DNA from 2 places in the Variovorax sp. RA8 genome. Region 2 is predicted to be linked to the other one. Evidence: predicted binding sites of a transcription regulator. Region 2 holds the regulator's gene; the other holds the start of a gene.
What was found. The regulator FNR, encoded in region 2, switches genes on or off when oxygen is low (the NO sensors DNR and NnrR bind a similar motif). The targets are predictions, from matches to a motif close to TTGATNNNNATCAA.

Region 1 (11,480 bases), 1.1 Mb from region 2:
GAATCCTGTCGGCCGGATGTGCCATCCAGAACATGCTTCTGACCGCGACGGTCCTGGGCTACGGCTCGGCCTTGACCACCGGCCGGTCGCTTCCGTCTGCCGGACTGCGCTCGTTGTTCGGCCTGGAGGAACACGAGGAGCCGCTGTGTTTCATCAGCGTGGGCACGGTGCTGGCACACAAGGCCGGTCCGGCGCGCCCCACCCTCGAGCGCTATGTCTCCGAGCTGGGACAGACGCCCGTGAACAGGTAATGGCTCCCTTGATCGCCGTCAAGCAGGCGCAACCACCCGTCGCCCAGCCGCCCGGCTTCGCCCTGTGGCAACTCGGCTTCCGCCCGTTCTACCTGCTGGCCAGCGCTTTCGCAGCCCTGTCCATCGGGCTGTGGGCGGCGCAGTTCGCCGGCTGGCTGCCGCTGGCCTATCTTCAGGGTCCGCTGTGGCACGCGCACGAGATGCTGTTCGGCTTCTTGCTCGCTGTGATCGTCGGCTTTCTCTTCACCGCGGGGCGCAACTGGTCCGGCCGGCCGACGCCCACGGGCCTGCCGCTGGCGGCCTTGGCGGCACTCTGGGTGGCCGGGCGGATCCTCGTGCTCACGCCATTCGCATGGACGGCCGCCGTGGTCAACGCGGCGTTTCCGCTGGCAAGCGCGATCGCCCTGGCCATTGCGCTCGTGGGTGCGCGCAATCGCCGCAACTATTTCTTCATCGGGCTGCTGCTGCTGATGTCGGGAGCGGCCCTGGCGTTCCATCTTTCGGCGCTCGGCGTGATCGCGGCGCCGGCCTGGATCGGCATCCAGCTGGCGCTGGACATCCTGCTGTTCATCATGGCGGTGATGGGCGGCCGGGTCATTCCGATGTTCACCAACAACGGCGTTCCCGGCGCCAATGCAACGCGCCGGCCCATGGTCGAGCGGGTGGCGCTCGGCGCCGTGCTCGCCCTGCTGCTGGTCGACGTGTCGGGCCTGCCGCCGGTCGTCATGGCCGCTGCCGCCTTCGTCGCAGCGCTCGCGCACCTGGTGCGGTGGCTGCTGTGGCGGCCGTGGAAGACACTGCACAACCCACTCGTTCTCGTGCTGCACCTGGCCTACGCGTGGATTCCCGTTCACCTCGTGTTGCGGGTGCTGGCCTCGCAGGGCTGGGTGTCCCCCTCCCTGGCCACCCACGCGCTGACGGTGGGAGCAGCGGGGGGACTCATCATCGGGATGATGGTGCGCACTGCGCGCGGCCACACGGCCAGGCTCCTGCATGCAGACCGGGCCGATACCGCCTGTTTCCTGCTGGTCATGCTCGCGGCGCTGGCGCGGATCCTCGTGCCGCTCGTCGCACCGTCGCAAACCCTCGGCGCGGTGCTGGCCTCGGCCGTCTTCTGGACCGCGGGTTTCGCCCTGTATGCGGTGCGCTACTGGCCGGTGCTGACGCGGCCGCGCCTGGACGGCGCTCCCGGCTGAACTTGCCGGCATCCGACGCATTCACGGCCTGGCGACATCGAGGAGCACCTGCTCCTGCCACGCCTCGGTCTTGGGTTCAAAGGGAGGAGACGTGTTCGACCGCGCCGCGCAGTGCCGACCACACGGGAGGCGAATCCTTCGCTTGCGGCTCAACGTTCGCCGGCTCGAATCGCGCACCGCGCAGATGGAGGGCGAGCGCTGCATCCATGGTCTGGACATGCTTGACATGCCAGTCCCTCAGTTGACGCGCCATCTCGCGCACCTGCAGCAGCCTTCCTTCCCCGGCCTGCAACGCACCTTCTCGCATCACGCCCAGCACCACGCGGTGCTGGATCGCGTGTTCGTTTCGAGAGGCATGGCTCGTTGCACGCATCCAGACATCCTCGCGCGCGAAATTCTCGGCGGCGCACTCGACCAGTTCGCTCCAGGCTGAGGGCAGCCGGGCGTTGTCGGCCTCGTCGACCCGCGTCAGGAGGCGGATGAACTCTTCACGCGCGCGATCCATGAAAGGCAAGTCGAGCGAAAGCGCGCCGGAGCGATCCAAGGCAGCCATTTGATCTCCTCTGATGTGGAGACACAAGGCTACCGGCGCTGGCGAACAGCACTTTGACATGGCTCAACAGTCGGTCACTCCGGACGGTCGATCCCGGAAACACGAAATTCAAAGACCTTGCGCTAGCGCAAAGGCGCGCACCGCGCCCCAGCTTCCAATGGCGTCGCCAACCCCCTCTTTGAAGGAGATTCCATGGACGACGATCTGGTTCGGCGCATTGCCGGCCATCCCCAATACCAAATGCTCAAGGCGAAGCGCACACGCTTCGGCTGGATCCTCACGCTGCTGATGCTGCTCGTGTACTACGGCTTCGTACTGCTGGTGGCGTTCAACAAGCCCTTCCTCGCGCAACGGATGGGCGACGGCGTGATGACGCTGGGCATTCCGATCGGCTTCGGCGTCATCCTCTTCACCATCGCGATCACCGCCTACTACGTGAGGCGAGCCAACGCCGAGTTCGACACGCTGTCCGACGCGGTGGCGAAGGGGACACTCCGATGAAAGCCCGTTTCCCGAACCCACGCGGCGCGCTGATCCTCGCAAGCCTGCTTGCCGCGTCCGCAGCAGCCTGGGCCGCCGGTGCCGATCTCGGCCAGGCCCAGAAGCAGGCAACCAACTGGACGGCCATCGGCATGTTCGGGGTGTTCGTCATCGGCACGCTGTTCATCACCAAATGGGCAGCGTCCAAGACCAAGTCGGTGGCCGACTTCTACACGGCCGGCGGCGGCATCACCGGCTTCCAGAATGGCCTGGCAATCGCCGGCGACTACATGTCCGCCGCCTCCTTCCTCGGCATTTCCGCGGCCGTGATGGTCGCCGGCTACGACGGGCTGATCTATTCCATCGGCTTCCTGGTCGGCTGGCCGGTCATCACCTTCCTGATGGCGGAGCGGCTGCGCAACCTGGGCAAGTTCACCTTCGCCGATGTCGCGGCGTTCCGCTTCAAGCAGTCGCCGGTTCGCATCTTCGCCGCCTCCGGCACGCTGGTCGTGGTGGCGTTCTACCTGATCGCCCAGATGGTCGGCGCGGGCCAGCTGATCAAGCTGCTGTTCGGCCTCGAGTACTGGATCGCGGTCGTGATCGTCGGCTCGCTGATGATGGTCTATGTCCTGTTCGGGGGCATGACCGCCACCACCTGGGTCCAGATCATCAAGGCCTGCCTGCTGCTGGGCGGCGCCAGCTTCATGGCGCTGTCGGTGCTGTGGCACTTCGGCTTCAGCCCGGAGGCGATGTTCGCCGGGGCGGTGAAGGTCAAGACCGACCTGGCGCTCAAGGACGGCAAGACCGCGCAGGCGGCGGCGGCCATCGGCCAGTCGATCATGGGCCCGGGCAACTTCGTCAAGGACCCGATCTCGGCCATTTCCTTCGGGATGGCGCTGATGTTCGGGACCGCCGGGCTGCCGCACATCCTGATGCGCTTCTTCACCGTGCCCAGCGCCAAGGAAGCCCGCAAATCGGTCATGTGGGCGACCGGGTGGATCGGCTATTTCTACCTGTTGACCTTCATCATCGGATTCGGCGCCATCACCTTCGTGCTCACGAACGCCCAGTTCCTCGACGGCAAGGGCGTGCTGATCGGCGGCGGCAACATGGCGGCCATCCACCTGGCCAATGCGGTGGGTGGCAACGTGTTCCTCGGATTCATCTCCGCGGTCGCCTTCGCGACCATCCTGGCGGTCGTGGCCGGCCTGACGCTGTCGGGTGCCTCGGCAGTCTCGCACGACCTGTATGCGACCGTCGTCAAGAACGGCAAGGCAGACAGTGCGTCCGAACTGCGCGTCTCGCGCATCACCACCGTCGCACTCGGGGCGCTGGCGGTGCTGCTCGGCATCGTGTTCGAGAAGCAGAACATCGCATTCATGGTGTCCCTGGCCTTCGCCATCGCGGCGTCGGCCAACTTCCCCGTGCTGTTCATGTCGGTGCTCTGGAAGGGCTGCACGACGCGCGGCGCGGTGATCGGCGGCTTCCTCGGGCTGATTTCCTCGGTGGCGCTCACGGTGGTCTCTCCGTCCGTATGGGAAGCGACATTGGGCAACCCGCCGGGCTCGGCGTTCTTCCCCTATGCGTCACCCTGCCTATTCTCGATGACGATCGGCTTCCTCGGCATCTGGATCTTCTCGCTGCTGGACAGCAGCAAGCGCGCGGACATCGACAGGGGCGGCTTCCTTGCGCAGCAGGTGCGCTCGGAAACCGGCATCGGAGCCGCCAGCGCCAGCGGGCATTGAGGGTGCCGCCATGCGCAGCGGCGAACCCGGGAGCGTGCCGGAAATGCAACTCCTGGGCGCTGCCGGGCTCGCCTGCGACGACCCGCGAGCCGTGGCGCGTCAAATGGACGACGCTGCCACGGTGGCCGAGCTTGCTGTCGCTGCCGCGCGGGTGGATGCCATAGTCGCGCTGCTGCACGATGGCGGCCTGAAGATCGATCGGATCGCGAAGGTCACCGCAGAGCTCAACGCCTGCCTCTTTCGGCGCATGTGGTCGCTGCTCGCGCCGGCGGAGCTGGTGGCCAACAGCTGCCTGGTGGTCATGGGCAGCGAAGGCCGCGGCGAGCAGCTCCTGAAGACCGATCAGGACAATGCCCTGCTGCTGCGCGACGGCTTCCAGTACCCCGGACTGGAGACTGTCACCGCACAGTTCAGCGCCGGGCTGGCCGAGCTCGGCTATCCGCCCTGCCCCGGCCGCATCATGCTCAGCAACCCGCTCTGGTGCCAGCCGCTGGCGGGCTTCAGGGAGGTGCTGCGGGAGTGGGTCTACGGCGTCCAACCCGAAGGGCCGATGCACCTGGCCATCTTCATCGACAGCCTGGCAGTCGCCGGCGACGCCAGCCTGCTCGCGCAGGCGCGCGATCACCTCGACCGGATCCTCGATCGCACCGATGTCTTCTTCGCGCGCTTTGCCAGCGCGATCGAGCTGTTCGATCCGCATCCCAACTGGTGGCACCGCCTTGTCGCGCGCGACCAGGACGAGGCGCTGGACCTCAAGAAGCTCGGCACCTTTCCGATCGTCCACGGCGTCAGGGCGCTTGCGTTGCAGCAGCGCCTGCGCGACACGGGCACGGCACAGCGCTTGCGCCTGCTGGTCGAACAGCAGCAGATCGAGCCTGGCCTCGCGCGCGATGTGCTCGATGCGCTGCACTGGCTCATGGCGCTCAAGCTCACGGGTCAACTGCGACGCAAGCAAGGCGGACAGGTGCCTGACAATTGCGTGCGTCCGTCGGAGCTCGGCACGCTGGAACGAGACACGCTGCGCAGCGCGCTGGGTATCGTGCGGCGCTTCCGCGGCGAGATCCAGCAGCGCTTCCGCCTCGATGCCCTCTGAGGGCAGGAACGCATGTCCGAAAGCTCGAAGCCCCAACGCCTGGTCGGCCTGTTCGCGCTCGGGTGGCTGTTGTTCAATGTCCCGCTGCTCACGCTCTGGGACCGTGCGGTCATGGTCTGGGGACTGCCGCTGATGCCGATCGCGCTCTTCGGCGGGTGGGCCTGCCTGATCGCGCTCGCCGCATGGGCGGCCGAGTCGTCCGGCGAGCCCTGAGAAGGACATGCAGGCAGCACCCCTCGTCATTGCGGCCGCCTTCGGCTACCTGGCGGTGCTGTTCGCGATCGCGCACGTCGGCGACCGCCGGGCCCGCGAAGGGCGCTCGCTCATCGGCAGCCCCTGGATCTACACCCTCTCGATGGGCGTCTACTGCACAGCCTGGACCTATTTCGGCAGCATCGGCCGAGCAGCTTCGTCCGGACTCTGGTTCCTGCCGATCTATCTCGGTCCGACGCTGGGGATGCTGATGGCCTGGACCGTGCTGCGCAAGATGATCCGCATCTCACGCAGCCAGCGCATCACCTCCATCGCCGACTTCATTGCCAGCAGGCACGGCAAGAGTCCGCTGCTGGCCATGCTGGTCACGCTGATCGCCGTGGTGGGCATCCTTCCCTACATAGCGCTCCAGCTGAAGGCGATCGCAAGCGGCTACGCGCTGCTCGCCGACGCGCCCGCGCGGCCGCTGGCCTGGTGGAGCGACAGCACGCTGTACATCGCCCTGGTGCTGGCCGGCTTCACGGTGGCCTTCGGCGCACGCCATCTCGACACCACGGAGCGTCACGAGGGCATGGTCGCGGCCATCGCCTTCGAGTCGCTGGTGAAGCTGATCGCATTCATTGCCGTCGGGGCCTTCGTCACCTGGGGCCTCTTCGACGGGCCGAGCGACCTGTTCGGCCGCGCCGCCGCCCAGCCCGAGCTTGCGCGGCTGCTCACCCTTGGGAGCGACTCCGGCGGCGCGCCCGGGGCCGGCGGGTTCGCGGGCGGCCAGTGGTTCGCGCTGACACTGCTCGCCATGTTCTCGGTGTTCTTCCTGCCACGCCAATTCCAGATGATGGTGGTGGAGAACGTCGACGAGCGCCACGTGCGACGCGCCACCTGGGCTTTTCCGCTGTACCTGCTGCTGATCAACCTGTTCGTGCTGCCGATCGCCATCGGCGGGCTGCTGCACTTCCAGGGCGGCAGCGAGAACCCGGAGACCTTCGTACTCTCGCTGCCGCTGGCCGCCGGCCAGCCCGGCCTGGCGCTCGCCGCATTCATCGGTGGGCTCTCGGCGGCCACGGGGATGGTGATCGTCGAGGCGATCGCGATCTCCACCATGGTCTGCAACGACCTCGTGATGCCGCTGCTGCTGCGCGCGGGCCTGCGCACTGCGCGGGACCTCGGCGGCGTGCTGCTGGGCGTCCGGCGCACGGTGATCGTCGTGCTCCTCTTGCTCGGCTACTTCTACTACCGTATCGCAGGCGAGGACTATGCGCTGGTGAGCATCGGGCTGATCAGCTTTGCCGCGGTGGCGCAGTTCGCGCCTTCCATGCTCGCGGGGATGTACTGGAAAGGAGGCACCCGCGATGGCGCGCTGGCAGGCCTGGGCGCTGGCTTCCTGCTATGGGCCTGGACGCTGATGCTGCCCTCGATCGCGAAGTCGGGCTGGATCGCGGCACGCTTTGTCGACGAAGGGCCTTTCGGCATTGCATGGCTGCGGCCTGAACGTCTGCTGGGTCTTGCCGGCCTGGACAACCTGACGCACGCGCTGTTCTGGAGCCTCTTGGCCAACACGACGCTGTACTTCGGCGTCTCGCTCCTGCAGCGGCCCTCGGCGCGCGAAGCAAGCCAGGCGCTGACCTTCGTGGATGCGCTCCAGCGCACCGCCGATCCTGCGGCCGATGCCGGCCCGGTGTTCTGGCGCGGCACCGCGAAACTCGCCGACCTGCGCCAGCTGGCCACCCGCTTCCTGGGCGCAGAAGCCACCGGACGGCTGCTGGACGAGTACGCGCGGCGAACCGGAGCGCCGGCGCCGGACCCGATCGCCGCCGATGCACGGCTGGTGCAGTTCGTCGAGCGCCAGCTTGCCGGCGCCATTGGCGGGTCGTCGGCCCGACTGATGGTGGCCTCGGTCGTGCAGGAGGAGGACCTGCAGCTGCACGACGTGATGAGCATCCTGGACGAGGCCTCGCGCGAGGCGGCCGCGCTGCGCGCGCACTCGCAGGCTTTGGAGGAGAAATCGCTTTCCCTGGAGCGCGCGACAGCCGAGCTGAGCCAGCTCAACGAGCAGCTCAAGGGCCTGGACCGGCTCAAGGACGACTTCATGTCCTCGGTGACGCACGAGCTGCGCACGCCGCTGACCTCCATACGCGCGCTGGCCGAGCTGATGCTCGACGACCCCGGCATGGACGCCGCGCAGCGCCAGCAGTTCCTGGGCCTGGTCGTCGCCGAGACCGAACGGCTGACGCGGCTGGTCAACCAGGTATTGGACATGGCCAAGATCGAAGCCGGCGCCGCCGAGTGGCGCACCACGGAGGTCGACCTGTGCGCACTCGCTCGGCAGGCAGTCCAGACGACACAGGAGCTCTTCCGCGAGCGCGGCGCGACCGTGTCGCTGCGCCTGCCTGCGGCACTGCCGCCGCTGCAAGCCGACCCGGACCGCATGATGCAGGTGCTGGTCAACCTCCTGTCGAACGCGGCCAAGTTCGTGCCGCCTGGCTCCGGGCATGCCGAGCTGTGTCTGCGGGCGGAAGGCGACCGCGTGGTGTGCTCCGTGCGCGACAACGGCCCGGGGGTGCCGCCCGGGCAGCGCGAGCTGGTGTTCGAGAAGTTCCGCCAGGGCGGCGACGCTGCGAACCGGCCGCAGGGCACCGGGCTGGGCCTGCCCATCAGTCGCCGCATCGTCGAGCACTACGGAGGCCGGATGTGGCTCGATCCGGCATCCGGCCAGGGCGCATGCTTCGGCTTCGAGCTTCCACTGCGGCACGAGACCGCGCAACCGGAGACAGACCCATGAATTCCAAGGTGCTGATCGCGGACGACGAGCCCAACATCGTCATTTCTCTCGAGTTCCTGATGAAGCGCGAAGGTTATGACGTGAGCATCGCGCGCGATGGGCAGCAGGCGCTGGACGCCATCCGCACGCTGAGGCCCGACCTCGTGCTGCTGGATGTGATGATGCCGGTCAAGTCCGGCATCGAGGTGCTCCAGGCGGTGCGCGCCGACGAGGCATTCGCCGGGACCCGCATTCTCATGCTCACCGCCAAGGGCCGGGAGACCGACATCGCCAAGGGCCTGGCCCTGGGCGCCGATGCGTACATGACGAAGCCCTTCTCGACGCGCGAGCTGGCCGAGCGCGTACGCCGGATGCTGTCCCCGTGAAACCCGCTGCGCGCCAGCTCGCGGCCGTGCTGGGGCCTGGTGCCGTGCTGGCGCTCGCCGGCCTGGGGCTCGGTGCCATGCTGGCGGCCACGCTGAGCCCAGCCGAGCGCGAAACGTTGGGCGCGGTGCTGGGGCCGCGCGCCGCGCTGCTGCTGCTGGGCTGGGCGGTGCTGGCCCTCGCGTTGGGGGCGCTGGGCCATCGTGCTCATGCTTTCTGGGTGAAGCAGCCGGCCCGCGTGGCCGAGGCCGCCCAGGCGCTGCTGGTCGCCGATGATGCCGGGAATGGGCAGCCGGTACTTGCGACGGCGGCATGCCCTGCCGGCACCCGGGCCCTGGCCGACGTTGCCGAGCGGCTCGCTCGCGAGCGCAATGCGCTTCGCGACGACATCGCCGCCAAGGTGCAGGAAGGCGCACGCGGTATCGAACACGAGCGCAGCCGTCTGGCGGCGTTGATGTCGGAGCTCACGCAGAGCGTGATCGTGTGCAATCTCGATGGCCGCATCCTGCTCTACAACCCGCGCGCGCGGCTGCAGTTCCGCGCGCTGTCTCCGGCCGCCGGCGCAGAGCTCGTAGGGCTGGGGCGCTCGATCTATGCCGTGTTCGATCGTCAGCTCGTCGCCCACGCGCTGGAGAGCATCCAGCAGCGCCTGGAGCGCGGCGCCGCCCAGCCAGCGGCCCAGTTCGTCACCAGCTCCCGCGCCGGTCAGCTGCTGCGCGTGCAGATGGCGCCGGTGCGGGATCCGTCCGCTGCGCCGGGGAACACCGCGCAGCTGTCCGGCTTCGTGCTGATGCTGCACAACATCACGCGCGAGTTCGAGCAGGATTCGGAGCGGGACCGCCTCATGCACGCGCTCACCGAAGGCAGCCGTTCGTCGCTGGGCAGCCTGCAGGCGGCGGTGGACATGCTGGAGCTGCCCGACCTGGAAGCGCCCGCGCGCGAGCGCTTCCTGAACGTGGTGCGCGAGGAGGTGCGCACCATGACCGGGCGCATCCAGGCGATCGCGGCGAGCGCCGGCAAAGACTTGAAGACGCGCTGGCCGCTCGAGGAGATGCTCGGTGCGGACCTGCTGCATGCCGCCCTGCGGCACATCGAGGCACGCACTCCGATGCGCGCCAGCGCCTCCGAGGTCGATGCGGGCCTGTGGCTGAGGGTCGACAGCTATGCGCTGCTGCAGGCGCTGGCTTCGCTGGCGACGCGCCTGTCCGAGGAGTTCGCCGTCAGGCGCGTTCAGCTGCGCCTACAGCGCGACGGCGAGCGCGCCCACCTCGACCTGGTCTGGCAGGGTGCGCCGATCAGCACCGAGACAGCCATCGGCTGGGAGTCGAGTCCCATGACGGTGGGCGACGAAGCCAGTCTGCTGTCAGTGCGCGACGTGGTCGAGCGCCACGGCGGCGCATTCTGGTTCCAGCGCGAGCGCGCGCGGCAGGAGGCGTTCTTCCGCTTCCTGTTGCCTCTGACCCAGCCCCAGGAGCAACTGGAGGCCGCGTCGGTGCTGCGCAGCGGCAGCCGGCCCGAGTACTACGATTTCGACCTGTTCGGCAGCGGTGCGCAAACCCACGAGCTCGGCGGCCGGCGGCTGGTCGACCTGGCCTACACCGTGTTCGACACCGAGACCACCGGGCTCGACCCTTCGCAAGGCGACGAGATCCTGCAGATCGGCGCTGCGCGCATCGTCAACGGCAAGGTGCTGCGCCAGGAGTGCTTCGAGCAGCTGGTCGATCCGGGCCGCGGCATCCCCGCGGCAGGCATTCCGATCCATGGCATCACGCCCGAGCTGGTGGCGGGCCAGCCGAGCATCGGCGAGGTGTTGCCGGCCTTCCATGCCTTCGCGAGCGACACGGTGCTGGTGGCCCACAACGCCGCCTTCGACATGCGCTTCCTGCAGTTGAAGGAAGCTGCCACCGGGCTGCGCTTCGACCAGCCGGTGCTGGACACGCTGCTGCTGTCGGCAGTGGCCAGTCCACAGCAGGCGTCGCACGAGCTGGAGGCGATCGCCGAGCGCCTCGGCATCCCGGTGCTTGGCCGCCACACCGCCCTGGGCGATGCGCTGCTGACGGCGGAGGTGTTCCTGCGGCTGATCCCGCTGCTCGCGATCCAGGGGATCCATACGCTGGACCAGGCGCGCGAGGCCGCGCAGCGCACCTGGTACGCGCGCTTGAGCTATTGAGGCTCGCCCGGAAGAAGGACTTGACCTGGATCAACCGGCGAGGTGCCCGCTTCGCCGATAACAGGCTTCACTCATGCGGAAAGAACGCGCTTGAAACCAAGGATGCTCATCCTCCTCGGCCTCGGCCTGCTGGCGGTGCCGGCCATCGCCGTTGTCTGGTGGCAATGGCCGGTGCGCGTGCAGACCACGCTGCCGACGCGGGGTCCGGCCATCGAGGCGGTATACGCCACCGGCACGGTCGAGCCGACTGTCATGGTGCCCGTGGCGCCGCGGGCCGGCGGCCGGCTGCTGTCGGTCGATGCGGAAGAAGGCCGGCAGGTCAAGCGGGGCCAGGTGCTGGCGCGCATCGAGTCGAGCGACCTCGACCAGACCGTCCAGGAGATGCGCGCGCGGGAACAGCTGGCGCGGGTCCAGTTCGAGCGCACCCGCTCCCTGGTGGAGCAACACTTCGTCGCACCGGCCGAGCTCGATCGCACACGCATGGAGTGGCAGGCGGCCGAGGCTGCAGTGCGCCGGGCACAGGCGCAGCGAGACTACACCCAGCTCGTAGCGCCTGCCGACGGCATCGTCCTGCGCCGCGACGGCGAGGCGGGCCAGTTCGTGCCTGCAGGCCAGACCGTGTTCGCGCTGGCATGCT
Region 2 (11,480 bases):
TCGCTGCTGACGTGATGCAGGATCGCGAGCAGATGGCGTCCGTTGGCGATCACCTCGACCTGCGCCTGCGCTTCGAAGCCTTCCGCCCGGCAGACAGGGCAGTCGCCGCGCATGTACACCACGGGCTGCTGGTAGGTGTCGATGCGGGCACGGCGTGCCCGCAGGCGGTCGAAGGGCATGGGGTGGTTCGTTCTTCAGAGCTTGCGGGATTCGAGGTATTCCGGCACGGTGACCGGCCAGCCGTGACGCTCCTCGATCGCCAGCCGCAGCGCATCGGCGGCCACCGGCTCGCCATGCGTCACGAACACCCGCTTCGGCGCACGCAGTCCACCGAGCCATGCCAGCAGCTGTTCGCGGTCCGCATGGGCCGACAAGGTGTCGAGATTCGCCACTTCGGCACGCACCGGCACATAGGCACCATGGATCTTGACCGCCTCCGCGCCGCCCACCAGCGCGGCTCCACGCGTGCCGGCAGCCTGGAAGCCGGCAAACAGCATCGTGTTCCTCGCGTCGGGTGCATACGTCTTCAGGTGATGCAGGACCCGCCCGCCGGTCGCCATGCCGCTCGCAGAAACGATGATCGAAGGAAAGGTCAGCGTGTTGAGCCGCTTCGATTCCTCCACCGTGTTGACGATCGTGACCTCCTTGCTCATGGCCGCGCACTGCTCGGCGCTCAGCCGGTGCTCGTCGAGGTGATGCCGAAAAATGCGCGTGGCATCTGCCGCCATGGGGCTGTTCAGGTACACCGGCATGTCGGGAATGCGGCGCGCCTTCTTGAGCAGGTGGATGCAATGCAGGAGGGTCTGCGCGCGCCCGACGGCGAAGGAAGGGATGACGACCACGCCGCCGCGCGCCGCGGTGCGATTGAGCACGTCGGCCAGCGCCGTGAGCGTGTCGACGTCGCGATGCCGGCGGTCACCATAGGTGGACTCCACGACCAGATAGTCCGCCTGCTCGGGAGAATCGGGTGGACGCATGACCAGGTCGTCGCTGCGGCCAAGGTCGCCCGAAAACAGGATGCTGCCCCCCGTCCAGCTGATGTGAACGCTGGCCGCCCCCAGGATGTGGCCGGCGCGCTTCAGACGCCACGACCAGCCTGGCCATGGTGACTGCTCCTTGTCGAAGGGGATGGTCTCGAAGTGCGTCAGGGCCGCAGCGGCCTCCTCTTGCGTGTAGAGCGGCAGGGCCGGCTTGTGCTTCGAATGGCCGTGCCGGTTCGCGAAATCGGCTTCCTCTTCCTGCAGCCGGCCTGAATCCGGCAGCAGCAGCTCGCAAAGGTCGCGCGTCGCCCCACTGCAGTACACAGGGCCCTTGAAGCCGAGCTTCACGAGCCGCGGCACGAACCCGCTGTGGTCCATGTGCGCATGCGTGAGCAGCACCGCATCGAACTCGGAGGCCTTGATCGGCAAAGGCTCCCAATTGCGCAGCCGCAGTTGCTTCAGGCCCTGGAACAGGCCACAGTCGACCAGCAGCCGACGGCCGTTGTGCTCCAGCAGGTACTTGGATCCGGTGACGGTGCCGACGCCGCCGAGGAATTGGATGCGCATGGTTTCTCCTTGGTGCCGAGAGCTTCGCATCGCGCTGCGGCTGCAACTTGATGTTCGTCAAGGGCCCGCAACATCAAGCTGCGCATGATGCCCCTTTCTCTTGGAGCCCAGCTTGACAATCCGTCATCTCGACCAGCTCTTGTCGCCCGCTTCGGTTGCCGTCTTCGGCGCTTCCAACCGTGTGGGCAGCGTCGGTGCCGTGGTCTGGCGCAATCTGCGCGCCGGCCGCTTCTCGGGCCCCATCTACGCCGTCAACCCCAAACACAGGGCGCTCGACGGCGTGCCCGTGTTCGCCAAGGCGGCCCATCTGCCCGGCGCCCCGGACCTGGCCCTGCTGTGCACGCCCCCCCACACCGTGCCGCAGTTGGTGGCCGAACTCGGCGCGCTCGGCACCCGCGCGGTCATCATCGTGACTGCAGGGCTGAGCGCCACGCAGAAGCAGGCGGCGCTCGACGCGGCCAGGCCGTACCTGATGCGCCTGCTGGGCCCCAACTGCATCGGCCTGCTGAGCCCCCACATTGGCCTGAATGCCGGTTTCGCCCACACCGATGCGCTGCCAGGCGAGGTGGCCTTCGTGTCGCAATCCGGCGCGCTGGTCACCGCGATGCTCGACTGGGCCAAGAGCCGCGGAATCGGCCTGTCGCATCTCGTCTCGCTGGGCGAACACTGCGATGTCGATTTTGGCGATCTGCTCGACTACCTGGCGAACGACGCCCGCACGCGATCCATCCTGCTCTATGTCGAATCGATCGAGTCGCCGCGCAAGTTCATGTCGGCCGCACGCGCGGCAGCGCGCAACAAGCCGGTGATCATCGTGAAGGCCGGACGCGCGGGCAACGGCGTGCACGCCGCCGCCTCCCACACCGGTGCGCTGGCCGGCTCGGACGTCGTCTACGACGCGGCCATCCGCCGCGCCGGCATGCTCCGAGTCGACACGATGCAGGAGCTGTTCACGGCGGCCGGGACCCTGGCGCGCTTCCGGGGCAACCGCAGCGATTCGCTCACCATCATGACCAACGGCGGCGGTGCCGGCGTGATGGCCGCCGACGCAGCCGCGCAGGCCGGCATCACGCTTGCGCAGCCCGGCAGCGCCCTGATGGAACGGTTGAACGAAGCGCTGCCATCCAACTGGTCGCACGCCAATCCGATCGACATCATCGGCGACGCGCCGATCGAACGCTACACCGCGACGCTATCGGCCCTGCTCGCCGACAAATCAGCCGGGGCCGTGCTGTTCGTCCATGCCCCGACGGCAATCGTGCGCAGCGACGACATCGCCCGCGCCTGCCTGCCGCTGGTGCGCGAGACCGGGCAGCGCGTGATGAGCGCCTGGCTCGGCGACGCCGCTGTCGCCCAGGCGCGCCAGCTGTTCGAGCAGGCGGGCGTGCCCGACTATCCGACGCCCGAGGAAGCCGTCCGGGCCTTCGCGATGCTGCAGACCTACCGGCGCAACCAGGAGATCCTGATGGAGGCGCCGAGTGCAAGCGAGAACGCGGCACCCGATCTCGCCGCGGCGCAGCGACAGCTCGACGCGGTCCTTGCAGAGGGCCGCGAATGGCTGAGCGAGCAGGAGGCCAAGGCCGTCCTGAAGGCCTTCGGCGTACCGGTGGTGCCCACGCTGGCGGTCGCCGCCTCGGCCGATGCCATATTCGCGGCGGCGCGCGAAGTGGGCTATCCGGTGGCGCTCAAGATCGTCTCGCGCGACATCACCCACAAGTCCGACGTCGGCGGCGTGCGGCTGGACCTGCGCGACCAGGCGTCCCTGGACCATGCCGTCAGCGAGATGCTTCGGGCCGTGCGCACCGCGAGGCCCGATGCGCACATCGACGGCTTCACGGTGCAGCCGATGGTGCGTCGGCCGCATGCCCAGGAAGTCATCGTCGGCGCCAGCATCGACAGCGTCTTCGGCCCGGTGATCCTCTGCGGCCAGGGCGGCACTGCGGTGGAGGTGACTGCGGACAGCGCCGTGGCCCTTCCCCCGCTCAACCGCAGCCTCGCGCGCGAACTGGTCTCGCGCACGCGTGTCTCGCGCCTGCTCGCCGGCTACCGCGACCATCCTCCAGCCCGGATGGATGCCCTGTACGACGTGCTGATCGCGGTGTCGCAGATGCTCGCCGACCTGCCGCAGCTGGCGGAGCTCGATATCAATCCGCTCTACGTCGAAGAGGCGGGCGCCATCGCCCTGGATGCGCGCATCCGCGTCGCGAGACAGCCGGTCGCGGGGGCCGAGCGCTTCGCGATCCTTCCGTATCCTTCGCAATGGGCTCGCACGCTGACCTGGAACGGCCGTGAGATCACGATACGGCCGATCCGTCCCGAGGACGAGGCGCAGCACCGGCGCTTCCTGGAACGGCTCGACCCGGAGGACATCCGCATGCGCATCTTCCAGACGCGGCGCGAGCTGCCGCGCAGCGAACTCGCGCGGCTCACCCAGATCGACTACGACCGGGAGATGGCGTTCATTGCCGAAGCCGTCGATGCGCAGGGCGTGCGCGAGACGCTGGGCGTGGCCCGCACCGTGAGCGACCCCGACCGCGTGGAGGCCGAGTTCGCCATCATCGTGCGCTCCGACCTCAAGGGCGCGGGGCTCGGCAGGCTGTTGTTCCAGCAGTTGATCGAGCATGCCAGGCGTTGCGGGACGGGCCGTCTCGCGGGCCTCGTGCTGCGCGAGAACAGCCGGATGCTGAATCTGTGTCGCGACATGGGCTTCGAAGCCGATCCGGCGGAACCGCCCGGCTCGGGCGTGCGGCGCATGGTCAAGACCTTGAACGGCCTTGCCGACAATCCCGGGTCCGACGCAGGCGCACCCGCCCGCGCTTGAATGCACATGCCGATGAGCGCCCTCTCCCGTCAGCGGCACCAGATGTCGATCTGGTGACGCAGGTCGATCCACAGCGCCTGAGTCGCCACCGCTGCCAGCAGGCCACCGGCCAACCGCGTTCCCCATTCCTTGCGCGCCATGCCGGCGCCTGACTGCAGGCGCTGCCACAGCCAAGGCGCCAGCACCAGGGACACGCTGCTCCCGACGGCGAAGAGCGCCATCGTGAGCGCGCCCTGCGCCGGCCCGTTGGCCAGGCCCGCAAGCATCAGTGCCGAGTACAGCAGGCCGCATGGCATGCAGACCCAGAGCGCCCCCGTCGCGAGCACCCCCGTCAATGAACCGGTGACCGACCGCAGCCGTGCCGCAAGCGCGCGCCCGATGCGGTGCGCCCAGACCGGCTGCCGCCCGAGCGCTGCGAGCGCCAACCCCCAGGCCAGCACGAGCACGTGCAGCAGCACCCATGCAGGACGCAGCGCGGCGACCTGTTCGCTCGCAAATGCCAGGCTCTGCATCGCCGCCGCAGCCAGCGCGCCACCGGCCGCATAGCCTGCGATCCGGCCCGCATGAAAAGCGACGGACGCGGAGACAGCCGGTGGCCTCCCCGCGAGCGTCGCCGCGCCCCCCTGCGCAGGCGCGCGCACGATCCGGATCACGCCGGAGCATGCGGCACTGCACATGGCGACGCAATGCGGCCCGCCGACCAATCCCATCAGGAGCGCGGTGCTGGCCAGCGCAGCCTGCATGGTCAGACAATGCGCGAGAAGCGCGTTCGGTTGCGGTCGGCCTGCAGATAGCGATCGAAGACCATCGCGACGGCGCGCACGAAGAACCAGCCCATCGGCGTGACCTCGATCTCATGGTCGCGCAGGTGCACGAGGCCCTGCGCCGCGAGCGGCGCGAGCGCCACGAGCTCGCTGGCGAAATAGCGCTTGAAGTCGACCAGGTGGGCCAGTCCGATCGATTCATAGTCCACATGCCCCTGGCACATCAGCGCCATGATCACCGCGCGCCTCAGGACGTCGTCGCGCGTGAGCGCCAGGCCGCGCACGACCGGCAGGCGACCCTGGTCCAGGAGGTCGTAGTACTCCTCCAGCGTCTTGGCGTTCTGGCTGTAGGTGGCGCCGACCCGGCCGATGGCCGACACGCCCAGCGCCACGAGATCACACTCGGGCTGGGTGCTGTAGCCCTGGAAGTTCCGGTGCAGGCGTCCCTGCCGCTTGGCGATTGCGAGCGGGTCTTCGGGCAAGGCGAAGTGGTCCATGCCGATGTAGACGTAACCGGCCGCGGTGAGCGTGGCGATCGAACGCGACAGCATCTCCACCTTGGTCCTGGCGTCGGGGAGTTCGTCGGCGGCGATGCGTCGCTGCGGCTTGAAGCGCGCCGGCAGATGTGCATAGGCGTAGAGGGCGATGCGGTCGGGCCGCAGCTCGCAGACCTGCGCCAGCGTGCGGTCGAAGGATCCGGTGCTCTGGCGCGGCAGCCCGTAGATGAGGTCGATGTTGATCGACCCGAAGCCGAGTCCGCGTGCGCTCGCCACCAGGTCGAACACCTGCCCTGCCGGCTGGATGCGGTGCACGGCCTTCTGCACGTCGGGGTCGAAGTCCTGAACGCCGAAACTCAGGCGATCGAAACCCATCTCGGCCAGGCTCGCGAGTCGATGGCCATCGACCGTGCGTGGATCGATCTCGATCGACTGCTCGCGCTCCGGCGGCAACGTGAACGCGTCCCCGAGCATGGACAGCAGCTCGCGCAAACCCCCGTCGTGCAGGAAGGTCGGCGTGCCGCCCCCCAGGTGCAGCTGGGTGACAACCGCGCCGCGGCCGAGCTGCGCGGCCTGCAGCGCCACCTCGCGCGCCAGATAGCCGAGGTACTCGCGCCCGCGGCTCTTGTGCCGGGTGACGATCTTGTTGCAGGCACAGTAGTAGCAAAGCGATTCACAGAACGGAATGTGCACGTACACAGAAAGCGGCCGGCCATGCGCGCCGAGCTCGCTGCGCTGCCGCAGCGTCTGGGCGTAGTCGTCGGCCGTGAACGCCTCGACGAAACGGTCCGCCGTGGGATAGGACGTATAGCGCGGCCCTGGCACGTCGAAACGCCGCAGCAGACCCGCCGACGGCAGGACGAGCGATGAACCGGCAGGCGCGGCGGCAAGGGATGAGTTCATTGCGGTAGATATGGGAGGCACCGGCCCACTATGCAGGCAGGCCGCCCCGTCATCCTTGATGTGCATCAAGCCTCGGCTGTGCGCGGCGCCTGAGAATCGCTGCGAACCCCGACGCCATCAATGAAAGCCGAACACATCAAGGTCGCCTGCTCGAGCTGCAACCTGCGCGAGCTCTGCATGCCTGCGGGCCTGGAGCCGAGCGAACTGAAGCGCATCGACGAGATCGTGGCCACGCGGCGCAAGGTCCGGCGCCGCGAGGCACTTTTTCGCAACGGCGAGCCCTTCACCTCGCTCTACGCGATTCGCACCGGCGTCTTCAAGACCCGCGTGGCGACCGAGGATGGCCGCGACCAGGTCACCGGCTTCCAGATGGCCGGCGAGATCATCGGGCTGGACGGCATCGTCAACAACCAGCACACCTGCGACGCGATCGCGCTCGAGGATGCCGAAGTCTGCGTGATGCCCTTCCATCGCATCGAGCAGCTCTCGCGCGAGGTTCCCTCCCTGCAGCGCCACGTGCACCAGATCATGAGCCGCGAGATCGTGCGCGAGCACGGCGTGATGCTGCTCCTGGGCAGCATGCGGGCCGAGGAACGCCTCGCGGTCTTTCTCCTGAACCTTGTCCAGCGGCTGCACGCGCGCGGATTCTCCCGGTCCGAGTTCGTACTTCGCATGACGCGCGAGGAGATCGGCAGCTACATCGGGCTCACGCTCGAGACGGTGAGCCGGACGCTGTCGAAGTTCATGGAAGACGGCATCGTCGAGGTGGAGAAGCGCAAGCTGCGCATCGTCGACGCCGATGCACTGCAGCGCATCGTCAATCCGCCGGGCGGTTGAGCTCGTCCGCGCGCTTGGTGAGCAGCAGCGTGAGCGCGCTCGAGCCGGTCGCCAGCACCCAGAAGATGAAGAAGCCGGCCGCATAGACAGCCTGCCGGGACAAGCCGATATCCTCGCCGCCCCAATGGAGGTCGCTGGGGTCGACCAGCGCGAAAACCAGCAGTTCGGCAACGCTCGCCAGCAGGAAGGCCGGCCAGAGGATCGACATCCAGTCGTGGGACTTCATGATCTTCAACGCCTCGGTGCGGGCAGATCCGCGTCCGGCGTGGCCGCATGGTTGCGCCCTGCCAGCGCAGGCATCAGGTTCTTGGCGGCGAGCTCCTTGTTGATCTCGGCACCCCGGCGGTAGTAGTCCGGCGCCACCACCGGATCGGGCGTGCGCAGCGCGAGCCAGAGCGTCACGAAGCTGGCGACGATGACCACGGCGGGCCCGGCTATCACCATCCACAGCAGCGGGAACTGCCACCAGGGTTCGCTCTTCGGAGCAGTCATCGCGCAATCGTCCATCTCGTCTCCTTTGGAACTCAACGGGGCACCATGAAGGTGGCCTTCTCCGACACCTGCGCGCTGCCCTCGACGGAGCGCACGTCGAGATGGACGACGTGGGACCCTGCGGCGGCGCTGCCGTACGGAACCTGCAGGCGTACCGCGACCCAGCGCGACTGCGCAGGACCGACCTCGAGCGGCTCGGCCGGCGATACGCTGAGACCTTCGAGGCCCCTGGCTTCGATGCGGTAGCGCTGCGGCTGCTCGGTCGCGTTCATGATCTGCAGGCGGTAGACGTTCTCGAGCTGGCCGCCCTCGGCGATGCGCGCGAGCGATGCCCGGTCCCGCACCACATCGACCTTCAGCGGCGTGCGGGCCACCAGGCTCGCCAGCAGACCGATCGTCAGTGCGGCAAGCAGGCCGGTGTAGATCAGCACCCGCGGGCGCAGCACGCGGCGCAGCACCTGCCTGGGCGTCCAATGGCCGGCCATGCCGTTCTGGGTCGCATAGCGGATCAACCCGCGTGGTGTCTTCATCTTGTCCATCACGGTGTTGCAGGCATCCACGCACAGCCCGCAGCCGATGCACTCGTACTGCAGCCCCTTGCGGATGTCGATCCCGGTCGGACAGACCTGCACGCACAATGAACAGTCGATGCAGTCGCCAAGGCCCTGTGCGCGCGCGTTGCTGCCCTTGGCATGCACGCCGCGTGGCTCGCCCCTCTCGTTGTCGTAGCTCACGATGAGCGTATCCCGGTCGAACATGGCGCTCTGGAAGCGTGCGTAGGGACACATGTACATGCAGACCTGCTCGCGCATGAAGCCCGCGTTGCCGTAGGTCGCAAAGCCGTAGAAGAAGACCCAGAACACTTCCCACGAGCTCATGCGGGTCTGCAGGAATTCCAGGCCCAGCTCCCGGATCGGCGTGAAGTACCCGACGAAGGTGAAGCCGGTCCACAGCGCAATGCCGAGCCACACGATGTGCTTGAACCACTTCTTGACCAGCTTCTCGAGCGAGAAGTCGCCCTCATCCAGGCGCATGCGGGCGATGCGGTTGCCTTCGATCTTCTGCTCGACCCACATGAAGATCTCGGAGTAGACCGTTTGCGGGCAGGCGTAGCCGCACCACAGCCGCCCCGCCACCGCGGTAAAGAGGAAGAGCGAGAGCGCCGAGATCACCAGCAACCCGGTCAGGTAGATGAGGTCCTGCGGGTACAGCACCAGCCCGAGGATGTAGAAGCGTCGCGCGCCCAGGTCGAACAGCACTGCCTGGCGCTGCCCCCACTCGATCCAGGGCAGGCCATAGAAGACGAGCTGCGTGAGGAACACCATCGCCCAGCGCCAGCGCGCGAAGATGCCGCTCACCGTACGGGGGTACACCTTCTGGTGCGCGACGAAGAGTCCACCATCCTTCTCGGCGGTGGCGATCGGAATCACCCGCCGCGCGGGCCTGGCCGATGCGGAAGCGGAAGCGGCATCCTTCATGACCGGCCTAGGGAGCCACGACCGGCTTGTTCGACAGGCCCCAGACGTAGGAGGCCAGCACATGGATCTGCGCCTCTGTCAGGCGCCCCTGCTGCGCCGGCATCTGGTTGGTCTTGCCGGTGTTGATGATCGAGATGATGGCTTCCTGGCCGTATCCATGCAGCCAGATCCGGTCGGCAAGATTGGGGGCGCCTATCGCCGGGTTGCCCGCTCCCGCGACGCCGTGACAGGCCGCGCAGGCGCTGAACTTGCTCTTGCCCAGCCCGGCGCGGACCGAATCATGCGGGCTGCCGGAAAGGCTCAGCACGTAGTTGGCGACGTTCTTGACGTCCTCCGGGGTGCCGACCGCCTCGGCCATCGGTGGCATGACGCCGGTGCGCCCCTGGGTGATCGACGCCTTGATCTTGTCGGGCGTGCCGCCGTGCAGCCAGTCACCGTCGGCCAGGTTGGGGAAGCCCTTGCTGCCGCGCGCATCCGAGCCGTGGCACTGCGCGCAGTTGTTCAGGAACAGGCGCTCGCCGATCGCCAGCGCGGCCGGCTCGCCCGCCACGCGCTCGACCGGCATGGCCGCGTAGGCGGCGTAGACGGGCTCGAGCTCGCGCTTGGCCTTGGCAAGGTCCTTCGCATACTCGTTCTCGGTACTCCAGGCGAGTTCGCCCCTGTAGCTGCCCAGGCCCGGATAGGCAACCAGGTAGACCAGGCCGAAGATGATGGTGATCACGAAAAGGCCGATCCACCAGCGCGGCATCGGATTGTTGGCCTCGCGCAGGTCCTCGTCCCACACATGGCCGGTCGTTTGATCGGGCCCGCCCGGGACTTTCGTCCTGGCCACCAGCCACAGCAGCAGTGCGCACAGCGCAATGCTGCCGAGCGTGGCCACGGCCACGTAGGTCGACCAGAAGTCACTGAAAAAATCGCTCATGGGGTTCTCTCAGTCCTGTTCGAACGGCAATTGGGCTGCATCCTCGAAAGCCTCCGCCCTGCGGCGCGAGAAGGCCCACACGAGGATGCCGATGAAGGTGGCGAAGGAGGCCAGCGTGGCCGCGATTCGCAAGACGGTGATGTCCATTGCCTGCTCCTTACTTGAGCGCGAGGCCGAGCGACTGGAGATAGGCGACCAGCGCGTCCATCTCGGTCTTGCCCTTCACATCGGCCGCCGCCTTGGCGAGCTGCTCGTCGGTGAAGGGCACGCCGACGCGGCGCAGGGCCCGCATGTGCGTGGCCGCCTCGGCACCATCCAGCGGCGCCTTCTCGAGCCAGGCGTAGGCCGGCATGTTCGATTCGGGCACCACGTCGCGCGGGTTGACCAGGTGGATGCGGTGCCACTCGTCGCTGTACTTCCCGCCGACGCGCTGCAGGTCGGGGCCGGTGCGCTTGCTGCCCCACTGGAACGGGTGGTCGTAGACGAACTCGCCGGCCACGGAGTAGTGGCCGTAGCGCAGCGTCTCGGCGCGGAACGGCCGGATCATCTGCGAGTGGCAGTTGTAGCAGCCCTCGCGCACATAGACGTCGCGGCCCAGCACCTGCAACGAAGTCGGCGGCTGCATGCCCGTCACCGCTTCGGTCGTCGACTTCTGGAAGAAGAGCGGCACGATCTCCACCAGGCCGCCGACGGCGACGACCAGCAGGATCAGCACGATCATCAGGAAGTTGTTGGTCTCGATCTTCTCGTGCGAGAAGCCGGACTTGGGTTCGTTCGAGTTCATGTTCTTCTTCCTCACGCGTGGGCGGCTGCCGGCAGCGGAATCGATGCGGGTGCCGAGCGCCCTGCGATGACGGTCATCCAGACGTTCCATGCCATGACCAGCATGCCGCCCAGGTAGAGCAGGCCGCCAATCAGGCGCACCACGTAGTAGGGAAAGGTGGCCTTCACGCCCTCGACGAAGGTGTAGGTGAGCGTGCCGTCCGTATTGACGGAACGCCACATCAGGCCCTGCATGACGCCGGCGATCCACATGGCGGCGATGTAGAGCACGATGCCGATCGTGGACATCCAGAAGTGCAGCTCGATGGCCTTGACGCTGTGCATCTCGGTGCGGCTGTACATCCGCGGGATCAGGTAGTAGAGCGAACCCATCGAGATCAGCCCCACCCAGCCGAGCGCGCCGGCATGCACGTGGCCCACGGTCCAGTCGGTGTAA

Region 1: the regulator FNR is predicted to act here: its motif matches at 2,054-2,067, upstream of E5P3_RS12060 (bacteriohemerythrin).

The regions. Positions count from the first base shown of each region.
Region 1 covers NZ_LR594662.1:2,534,339-2,545,818, reverse strand. Annotated here, with positions in the region: gene E5P3_RS12070 (nitroreductase family protein) at 1-251, shown strand, start outside; gene E5P3_RS12065 (NnrS family protein) at 251-1,447, shown strand; gene E5P3_RS12060 (bacteriohemerythrin) at 1,524-2,000, opposite strand; gene E5P3_RS12055 (DUF485 domain-containing protein) at 2,193-2,501, shown strand; gene E5P3_RS12050 (cation acetate symporter) at 2,498-4,225, shown strand; gene E5P3_RS12045 (putative nucleotidyltransferase substrate binding domain-containing protein) at 4,236-5,318, shown strand; gene E5P3_RS12040 (hypothetical protein) at 5,331-5,531, shown strand; gene E5P3_RS12035 (sensor histidine kinase) at 5,539-8,310, shown strand; gene E5P3_RS12030 (response regulator transcription factor) at 8,307-8,675, shown strand; gene E5P3_RS12025 (exonuclease domain-containing protein) at 8,672-10,843, shown strand; gene E5P3_RS12020 (efflux RND transporter periplasmic adaptor subunit) at 10,946-11,480, shown strand, end outside.
Region 2 covers NZ_LR594662.1:1,387,341-1,398,820, reverse strand. Annotated here, with positions in the region: gene E5P3_RS06695 (thymidine phosphorylase family protein) at 1-179, opposite strand, end outside; gene E5P3_RS06690 (MBL fold metallo-hydrolase RNA specificity domain-containing protein) at 195-1,547, opposite strand; gene E5P3_RS06685 (bifunctional acetate--CoA ligase family protein/GNAT family N-acetyltransferase) at 1,660-4,368, shown strand; gene E5P3_RS06680 (sulfite exporter TauE/SafE family protein) at 4,398-5,111, opposite strand; gene hemN (oxygen-independent coproporphyrinogen III oxidase) at 5,114-6,532, opposite strand; gene fnr (fumarate/nitrate reduction transcriptional regulator Fnr) at 6,653-7,369, shown strand; gene E5P3_RS06665 (hypothetical protein) at 7,350-7,595, opposite strand; gene E5P3_RS06660 (FixH family protein) at 7,601-7,861, opposite strand; gene ccoG (cytochrome c oxidase accessory protein CcoG) at 7,894-9,339, opposite strand; gene ccoP (cytochrome-c oxidase, cbb3-type subunit III) at 9,347-10,261, opposite strand; gene E5P3_RS06645 (cbb3-type cytochrome oxidase subunit 3) at 10,271-10,408, opposite strand; gene ccoO (cytochrome-c oxidase, cbb3-type subunit II) at 10,419-11,045, opposite strand; gene ccoN (cytochrome-c oxidase, cbb3-type subunit I) at 11,057-11,480, opposite strand, start outside.